Regions from separate parts of the Pseudomonas orientalis genome, predicted to be linked through region 1. Evidence: predicted binding sites of a transcription regulator. Region 1 holds the regulator's gene; each other region holds the start of a gene.
The links. The regulator FliA, encoded in region 1, starts transcription of late flagellar genes. The targets are predictions, from matches to a motif close to CTAAAGTTTNNNNNNNNNNNGCCGNTAA.

Region 1 (3,277 bases):
GAATTACCTGGTGCTTGCAACCACCAGCCAGAAACAGGTTCTTACCGCTGCCCACCACAGCTATAAACGCTGCGGCCTGTCCGGTTGTATCCTGACCAAACTGGATGAAACCGCCAGCCTGGGCGAAGTGTTGAGCCTGGCAATCAGTCATGAACTACCGGTCGCCTACCTGACCGACGGGCCGCGGATCCCGGATGATTTGCATCTGCCGCGCCGTCATCAGTTGGTCAGCCGTGCTGTCAGCGTGCAAATGCAAGACGAGCCTAGCGAGGAAGCGATGGCTGATATGTTCGCCGACCTTTATCACAACCCGGCAAAACGGGTGGGATGAGGCAGGATGAACACCGTGAAATGTACCTACATCGATGGCCTGCAAGCGATACACGCGGCCAAGCCATGTAGCCTGCGTCTAAGCAAGACAAGGTAAAGAAATAAAATGGGCAGCATGCATCCCGTACAGGTGATCGCGGTGACCGGCGGCAAAGGTGGCGTCGGCAAAACTAACGTGTCAGTGAATTTGTCCCTGGCCCTGGCAGAGCTTGGCCGTCGCGTCATGCTGCTGGATGCTGACCTGGGCCTGGCGAACGTGGACGTTCTGCTGGGGCTGACACCCAAACACACGCTGGCCGATGTGATCGAAGGCCGCTGTGAGCTGCGCGATGTGCTGCTGCAGGGCCCTGGGGGGATCCGCATCGTGCCGGCCGCCTCGGGCACCCAGAGCATGGTGCACCTGAGCCCGGCGCAGCATGCCGGCCTGATCCAGGCCTTCAGCGATATCGGCGACAACCTCGACGTGCTTGTGATCGACACCGCCGCCGGGATCGGTGAGTCGGTGGTCAGCTTTGTACGTGCAGCGCAAGAAGTGCTGCTGGTGGTGTGCGATGAACCCACCTCGATCACCGACGCCTACGCGCTGATCAAACTGCTTAACCGTGACTACGGCATGAACCGCTTCCGCGTGCTGGCCAATATGGCCCAGAGCCCGCAGGAAGGGCGCAACCTGTTCGCCAAGTTGACCAAGGTCACGGATCGTTTCCTCGATGTGGCTTTACAATACGTCGGTGCAGTTCCTTACGACGAGTGTGTGCGCAAGGCCGTGCAAAAGCAGCGTGCGGTCTACGAAGCGTTCCCTCGTTCGAAGTGCGCACTGGCGTTCAAGGCCATTGCCCAGAAGGTCGATACCTGGCCGCTGCCCGCCAATCCTCGGGGGCATCTGGAGTTTTTCGTCGAGCGACTGGTGCATCAGACGAGCGCGGGACCTGTGCTATGACATCAAGCGGCTACAACCTTTACAAAAAGTCGGCACGTGACAGCCAGGGCGAGTTGATCGAGCGCTACGCGCCGCTGGTCAAGCGTATCGCCTACCACTTGCTGGCGCGCCTGCCCGCCAGCGTGCAGGTGGAAGACCTGATCCAGGCCGGCATGATCGGCCTGCTCGAAGTGTCGACCAAATATGACGCGAGCAAGGGGGCGAGTTTCGAGACGTATGCGGGTATCCGTATCCGTGGCGCGATGCTCGACGAAGTGCGTAAAGGTGACTGGGCACCGCGTTCGGTACACCGCAATACGCGCATGGTCAGTGACGCAATTCGCGCAATTGAAGCAAAAACCGGTCGTGACGCTAAAGATCACGAAGTTGCGGCCGAACTCCAATTGAGTCTCGACGATTATTACGGGATTTTGAACGATACCTTGGGCAGCCGCCTGTTCAGTTTCGACGACCTGTTGCAGGACGGCGAGCATGAAGGGCTGCACGAGGACGGCGCGAGCGCGCATATGGAGCCGTCGCGCGATCTGGAAGATGAGCGTTTCCAGGGCGCGTTGGCGGAGGCCATTGCCAATTTGCCGGAGCGCGAGCGCCTGGTGTTGGCGCTGTACTACGACGAAGAGCTGAACCTCAAGGAAATCGGTGAGGTCCTGGGGGTCAGCGAATCGCGTGTCAGCCAGTTGCATAGCCAGTGCGCGGCCCGCTTGCGGGGGCGGTTGGGAGAGTGGCGCGCGCGCTGACAGGCAGTGTGGGGACACTGCAGACGCTACCGCGAAGGTTTCGGCCTTTGCGGATTCGCTCCGTGGTGCCCTGGGCAGTCCTTTTTGTGTAACGCCTGTTGATTGAAGTGGCGCGTCCAGGTGCTGGGCGCGTTTAAGACTGCTTGGAGGTCGAATTGGACAAGAACATGAAAATCCTCATCGTTGATGACTTCTCAACGATGCGGCGGATCATAAAAAACCTGTTGCGTGACCTTGGGTTCACTAACACGGTCGAGGCGGATGACGGCATCACGGCGATTCCAATCCTCAACAGCGGCAGCATCGACTTTCTGGTAACCGACTGGAACATGCCTGGCATGACCGGTATCGACTTGCTGCGCCATGTGCGCGCCGATGAAAAACTGCGCAGCCTGCCGGTGTTGATGGTGACCGCCGAAGCCAAGCGTGAGCAGATCATCGAAGCCGCCCAGGCCGGGGTCAACGGTTACGTGGTCAAGCCATTCACAGCATTGGCCTTGAAAGAGAAGATCGAAAAGATCTTCGAACGCATCCACGGCTAATGCCATCGCGGGGGAGCTATGGAGCATAAAGAAACGTCACAGGGCGACTTTGAGTCGACCCTGAAAAAGCATGCTCACCAGTTGGTCGACAGCCTGGAAAAAGGCCAGTTCGCCGACGCGGTGCAGTTGATCCATGAGCTTAACCAGACCCGTGACCGCGGCCTGTATCAGGAAGTGGGCAAGCTCACACGCGAGCTGCACAGTGCGATCGTCAATTTCCAGATTGACCCGCGCATGCCCCAGGCCGAAGAAATTTCGCAGATCACCGATGCCACTGAACGCCTGTCCTATGTGGTCAGGCTGACCGAGGCGGCGGCCAACCGCACCATGGACCTGGTGGAAAACGCCACGCCGCTGGTCAACGGCATGGCCAGCGAAGCCCAGGCCCTGAGCCTGGACTGGGGCCGCTTCATGCGCCGCGAAGTGGGGGCTGAAGAATTCCGTGAGCTGGCCCGTCGCGTCGACGGTTTTCTGTCGCGCAGCGAACAGGAAAACCGCACGGTGGCCAGCAACCTCAACGATATTCTGCTGGCCCAGGATTACCAGGACCTTACAGGCCAGGTGATCAAGCGGGTGACCCAACTGGTCACCGAAGTGGAAAGCAACCTGCTCAAACTGGTGCTCATGGCCGGCCAGGTCGACCGTTTTGCCGGCATCGAACATGACCGCGAAGCGATCCTCTCGGAAAAAGATCCACAAAAACATCTCGCCAAGGGTGAAGGTCCGCA
Region 2 (3,277 bases), 2.4 Mb from region 1:
GAGAACTGTGCATGGTTGTCAGGTCCGAGACGCACCTGGGCGGACTTTTCCAGCAGCCGCTGCAGCAATGTGCTGCTGACCACATCCAGGCTCAGGTTGGCAGCGTCCTTTGGCAAGCCATCGGCCTGATGCACACGCAAGGTACTCAAGGCGCGATCCGCCATGAACAGCAGCACGCGCTGCATGCCGCTGGCGACCAGGGCCTCCCTGGCGCACGTGGTCAGGTGCATCGCATTGGCAAAGCGGCTCGGTTCGACCAGCAGCTCCGTGCAACGGTTGCGCCATACTTCCAGCGCTTCGGCTGTCGGCGGTGGCGCAGGCAACAAGCCACGATGGACTTTTTGCACGTGCCACGGCCAGATCAGCGACAGGGCCGGGTGCCAGAGGTCAGGCATCAAGGTGCTGCGGGCGCTGGTGACCGCTTGCTGGTGGACCTGTTGCTGCACATCGCTCAGTGGCTCCTGCAGGTACAGCGCAGTGAGGTATTGCCAGCGCTCGGTGTGCGGGCAGGTCCAGGATTCCTGCGCCGACATCGCCAGGCCGTTGGCCAACAGTACCGTGTTGGCCGGCTGATTCAGCCAGCGACGCAGGTTGGGTTCGGCGTCGAGCAACTGCTGGTGGCGCAACGGGTCGTCTTCGCGGGCGATGCGCAATGCCTTGACCAACAGACGCTGCTCGCCCAACAGCAGGTTATAGCCCTGGGACACCCAGATCGGCAGGTGCCAGGCCGCGGTCAAACCAAGGCACAGGTCGAGCAGGCGCACGCCGAACAATTGCTGTTCGACCTTGCGCGCCGACTCGCCCTTGTGGATTACCCGCAGTTCCCATTCCTCAAGCAGCTTGGGGTAGGCCACCGCCATCGGCCACAGTGGGGACAAAAACAGCAGGCTGCCCCAGTGGATGTCCTGCCACAGGCGCGCCAGGCGGCTGCCGAACAGGCCGTTGGCTTGCTGGGACGCGTGCTGGCTGACCAGCAGCAATTGACGCAGTGCGACGGGAATCTCGCGGGCCGGCACCGACGGCAGGCGTGCCAGCAGTTCATCGGCGCGTTTGAGGCCGAGGCGATTGAGCGCCACTTCGAGGTTTTCCGCCGGTTCCGCCAGGCTGCCATGGGTGTGGCTGTTGGCCTCGCGCATCACGCTGAGCACCAGGGCCGGACTGTCTTGCATCAGCTCGGCAATGTCCCTTAATGAGCTGCGGCTGTCGCGGATGGCTTTGCACACACGTTCGTGGCTGGCCTGGGGAACGGGCAGCAGCACGTCGTCCAGGCGCTTGATCCAGGCGGCGAGGGTGGCAGGTTTTGCAATTGGGACTGTCGTTTCATTAGCCATGGTTGGGGCGCGATCATCATATGTGTTCAACACACCCGTAACGGGCTGAATTGGCTTTTCGCCTTAACGGGCTATAGTCTGGCGCAGTTTTGCCGATAAGTAGAACAAGAGTTTTTCAGTTGCACCCACTATGTCCATGAACCCGACGGCGCAAGTACAGATCCCCTATGGCTAAAATTATCGGCATCATTGTCGTCATCGCTAGTGTGCTCGGTGGGTACGTCCTGTCCCACGGTAAAATTGCCGCGCTGATTCAGCCTTTCGAAGTGTTGATTATTGGCGGCGCCGCCTTTGGCGCCTTCTTGCAGGCCAACCCCGGCTACATGACCATGCACGTGGTCAAGAAGTCGCTGGCCATGTTTGGCTCGCGCTTCTCCCACACCTTCTATCTGGAAGTGCTGGGGCTGGTCTACGAGATCCTCAACAAGAGTCGCCGCGAAGGCATGATGGCGATTGAAGGGGATATCGAAGACGCCGCCGCGAGCCCGATCTTCGCCAAATACCCGGCCGTGCTCAAGGACGAGCGCATGACCGCGTATATCTGCGATTACCTGCGCATCATGTCCTCCGGCAACATGGCGCCCCATGAGCTCGAAGGCCTGTTCGACATGGAGCTGTTCAGCCTCAAGGAAGAACTGGAGCATCCTTCCCACGCCGTGACCGGCATCGCCGACGGCATGCCCGGGTTCGGTATTGTCGCGGCGGTACTGGGTATCGTGGTGACCATGGCTTCCCTGGGTGAGGGCGACCAGGCGGCCATCGGCATGCACGTGGGTGCGGCACTGGTGGGTACCTTCTTCGGTATTCTGGCGGCCTACGGTTTCTTCGGCCCGCTCGCCACCTCCCTGGCGCATGACGCCAAGGAAGAAATCAATCTCTACGAAGCGATCAAGGCGTCCCTGGTCGCCTCGGCCTCGGGCATGCCGCCGTCGCTGGCGGTGGAGTTCGGGCGCAAAGTGCTGTATCCGAAGCATCGCCCAAGTTTCGCCGAGCTGGAACAAGCGGTTCGCGGTCGCTAAGCCATGGAAAACAACCAGCCGATCATCATCAAGCGCGTCAAGCGCTTCGCAGCGGGGCATCACGGCGGCGCCTGGAAAATCGCTTTCGCCGACTTCGCGACGGCGATGATGGCGTTCTTCCTGGTGCTGTGGCTGATGTCCACCGCCACCCCTGAACAAAAAATCGCCATTGCGGGTTATTTCAAGGACCCGATCGGGTTTTCGGAGAGTGGCACACCTTTCGTGATCGACTTGGGCGGCTCGCCGCAGCTGGCCCCGGAGCGCACCATCAATCCGGAGGTGCAGACCGAATCGCCCCAGGAAAAAATCCCGGTCGAGCGCGATAAGGTCGAAAGCATGGCCGAACAGGTCGAGAAAGAGCGCCTGGAGCTGTTGCTGCAAGAACTGCAGAACAAGGTTGAGGAAAACCCGCAACTGCTCAAATTCAAGGATCAGATTTCCTTCGAGATCACCCCGGAAGGGTTGCGCATCCAGATCACCGACGCCGCCAACCGGCCGATGTTCGATTCCGGCAGTGCGCGCTTGAAGCCGTACTTCGAAGATATCCTGCTGGCCATGGCCGACACCATCAAGGCGGTACCGAACAAGATCAGCATCAGTGGTCACACCGATGCCAAGCCCTATGCGGGGCAGGGCGACTTCGGCAACTGGGAACTCTCGGCCAACCGCGCCAACGCGGCCCGCCGCGCGCTGGTGGCCGGCAGCTATCCGGACCCGCAAGTGGCGCGGGTGGTGGGGTTTGCTTCCTCGCAGTTGTTCGATCCTAAAGACCCGTTCAACCCGATCAACCGTCGGATCGATATCGTTGTGCTGACCAAAAAGGCCCAGCGTGCGATTGAGGGCGATCAGCCGCCGCCACCGCCTGCGCAGGGTGAGGGCGCCCCCGGTGAAGTGCCGGCGGACCCGAATGCGCTCCCGCCAGGTCAG
Region 3 (3,277 bases), 1.9 Mb from region 1:
CAAGGCGCTTGAGAGAACTCGGGTGAAGGAACTAGGCAAAATGGCACCGTAACTTCGGGAGAAGGTGCGCCGGTGAGGGTGAAGGACTTGCTCCGTAAGCTCATGCCGGTCGAAGATACCAGGCCGCTGCGACTGTTTATTAAAAACACAGCACTCTGCAAACACGAAAGTGGACGTATAGGGTGTGACGCCTGCCCGGTGCCGGAAGGTTAATTGATGGGGTTAGCTAACGCGAAGCTCTTGATCGAAGCCCCGGTAAACGGCGGCCGTAACTATAACGGTCCTAAGGTAGCGAAATTCCTTGTCGGGTAAGTTCCGACCTGCACGAATGGCGTAACGATGGCGGCGCTGTCTCCACCCGAGACTCAGTGAAATTGAAATCGCTGTGAAGATGCAGTGTATCCGCGGCTAGACGGAAAGACCCCGTGAACCTTTACTATAGCTTTGCACTGGACTTTGAATTTGCTTGTGTAGGATAGGTGGGAGGCTTTGAAACGTGGACGCCAGTCTGCGTGGAGCCAACCTTGAAATACCACCCTGGCAACTTTGAGGTTCTAACTCAGGTCCGTTATCCGGATCGAGGACAGTGTATGGTGGGTAGTTTGACTGGGGCGGTCTCCTCCTAAAGAGTAACGGAGGAGTACGAAGGTGCGCTCAGACCGGTCGGAAATCGGTCGTAGAGTATAAAGGCAAAAGCGCGCTTGACTGCGAGACAGACACGTCGAGCAGGTACGAAAGTAGGTCTTAGTGATCCGGTGGTTCTGTATGGAAGGGCCATCGCTCAACGGATAAAAGGTACTCCGGGGATAACAGGCTGATACCGCCCAAGAGTTCATATCGACGGCGGTGTTTGGCACCTCGATGTCGGCTCATCACATCCTGGGGCTGAAGCCGGTCCCAAGGGTATGGCTGTTCGCCATTTAAAGTGGTACGCGAGCTGGGTTTAGAACGTCGTGAGACAGTTCGGTCCCTATCTGCCGTGGACGTTTGAGATTTGAGAGGGGCTGCTCCTAGTACGAGAGGACCGGAGTGGACGAACCTCTGGTGTTCCGGTTGTCACGCCAGTGGCATTGCCGGGTAGCTATGTTCGGAATAGATAACCGCTGAAAGCATCTAAGCGGGAAACTAGCCTCAAGATGAGATCTCACTGGAACCTTGAGTTCCCTGAAGGGCCGTCGAAGACTACGACGTTGATAGGTTGGGTGTGTAAGCGCTGTGAGGCGTTGAGCTAACCAATACTAATTGCCCGTGAGGCTTGACCATATAACACCCAAGCAATTTGATGCTCCTAGTTGAAAAGACGAAAGAGACCAGATTGCGGTGTGTGAAGACGAGATGAACCGAAAGTTCGACGCTCACAAAACACCGAAAACTATCACATACCCAATTTGCTGAAGCGAGGCCAACAGGTCACGACTCAGTACCCGAATTTCTTGACGACCATAGAGCATTGGAACCACCTGATCCCATCCCGAACTCAGCAGTGAAACGATGCATCGCCGATGGTAGTGTGGGGTTTCCCCATGTGAGAGTAGGTCATCGTCAAGATTAAATTCCAGAACCCCTGTTTGCTTACGCAGACAGGGGTTTTGTTTATGTAGAAGCTCATGAATTTCACCGGGACGTTGCCAGCGCAACGGTCTGGTACACAGAATTTCTTGACGACCATAGAGCATTGGAACCACCTGATCCCATCCCGAACTCAGCAGTGAAACGATGCATCGCCGATGGTAGTGTGGGGTTTCCCCATGTGAGAGTAGGTCATCGTCAAGATTGAATTCCGAAACCCCTGTCTGCTAACGCAGACAGGGGTTTTGTCGTTTAAGGCCGCAACAGGCTGATAATCGACTGCGTCTCTACCGCCTGTCGGCGGCTTGCTCTAAAAGAGGAAGATTCACACAAAACTCTAAGATTTATCGCTTTCTGGCCGAAAGCCTGACGAGCCATGCGTGCACCGAAATAGAGCGGTCGCAGAGTCCGCCTATCGCGTTACATGGAATGTTCCACTCGGCACGCTCACCCCCCTTTGGCAAAAGAAGTCGATGAAATGAATCTCAAGTTCAGTCATAAAATTCTGTTGGCGGCGTCAGGCGTCGTGGTTCTGGCCTTTGCGCTGTTCACGCTCTATAACGATTACCTGCAGCGCAACACGATCAGGCAAAACCTGGCGTCCTCCATCCAGCAATCCGGCGAGCTTACCGCCAGCAGTGTGCAGAACTGGCTCAGCGGCCGCATCCTGGTCCTGGAAAACCTGGCACAAAACGTTGCCCATCAAGGGAGTGGCGCCGATCTGCCTGGTTTGGTCGATCAACCGGCGTTCACCGCCAACTTCCAGTTTACCTACGTGGGTCAAACCAACGGTGTGTTCACCCAGCGTCCCGATGCGAAGATGCCCGAAGGCTATGACCCACGTCAGCGTCCTTGGTACAAGCAAGCCGTAGCAGCGGACAAAACCATGCTTACCCCGCCTTATATGGCGGCTGTGGGCGGCCAGATCGTGACGATCGCCATGCCGGTGAAGAAGAACGGCGAATTGTTGGGCGTTGTGGGGGGAGACTTGAGCCTGCAAACCCTGGTTAAGATCATCAACTCGGTGGATTTCGGCGGTATTGGCCATGCTTTCCTGGTCAGTGGTGATGGCCAGGTCATCGTCAGTCCTGACCAGGACCAGGTGATGAAAAACCTCAAAGACATTTACCCAGGCACCCAGTTGCGTATCGAGAAGGTTAACCAGGACGTTGTACTCAATGGACAGGACCGTATCCTCTCGTTTACGCCTATCAGCGGTTTGCCGGGGGCTGACTGGTATATCGGTCTTTCTATCGACAAAGACAAAGCCTATGCCGCATTGGGGAAATTTCGCACTTCAGCATTGATAGCGATGCTCATCGCCGTTGTAGCGATTGCCGTGCTGTTGAGTTTATTGATTCAGGTGTTGTTACGTCCGCTGACCACCATGGGCGTGGCCATGAAGGACATTGCTCAAGGCGAAGGTGATCTGACTCGACGCCTGGACGTTACGAGCAAAGACGAGTTCGGCGAAGTCGGTAGCGCATTCAATCAGTTTGTCGAGCGTATCCACGCCTCGATTTCCGAAGTGTCCTCGGCGACACGCCAGGTGCATGACTTGTCCCAGCGCGTGATGGCGTCGTCCAACGCGTCGATCATCGGCTCTGACGAACAAAGTGCACGTACCAACAGCGTGGCTGCGGCGATCAACGAGCTGGGCGCCGCCACCCAGGAAATCGCGCGTAACGCCGCTGATGCCTCGCAGCAT

Region 2: motA (flagellar motor stator protein MotA) is a predicted target of FliA. The motif match lies at 1,403-1,430, and genes of this name have one in related genera.
Region 3: MRY17_RS00595 (methyl-accepting chemotaxis protein) is a predicted target of FliA. The motif match lies at 1,907-1,934, and genes of this name have one in related genera.

What each region holds. Positions count from the first base shown of each region.
Region 1 covers NZ_CP094351.1:4,008,530-4,011,806, reverse strand. Annotated here, with positions in the region: gene flhF (flagellar biosynthesis protein FlhF) at 1-331, shown strand, start outside; gene fleN (flagellar synthesis regulator FleN) at 437-1,270, shown strand; gene fliA (RNA polymerase sigma factor FliA) at 1,267-2,007, shown strand; gene MRY17_RS17755 (chemotaxis response regulator CheY) at 2,175-2,549, shown strand; gene MRY17_RS17750 (protein phosphatase CheZ) at 2,568-3,277, shown strand, end outside.
Region 2 covers NZ_CP094351.1:590,646-593,922, forward strand. Annotated here, with positions in the region: gene MRY17_RS02425 (HDOD domain-containing protein) at 1-1,331, opposite strand, end outside; gene motA (flagellar motor stator protein MotA) at 1,499-2,350, shown strand; gene motB (flagellar motor protein MotB) at 2,354-3,277, shown strand, end outside.
Region 3 covers NZ_CP094351.1:123,007-126,283, forward strand. Annotated here, with positions in the region: rRNA gene MRY17_RS00580 (23S ribosomal RNA) at 1-1,263, shown strand, start outside; rRNA gene rrf (5S ribosomal RNA) at 1,433-1,548, shown strand; rRNA gene rrf (5S ribosomal RNA) at 1,658-1,773, shown strand; gene MRY17_RS00595 (methyl-accepting chemotaxis protein) at 2,048-3,277, shown strand, end outside.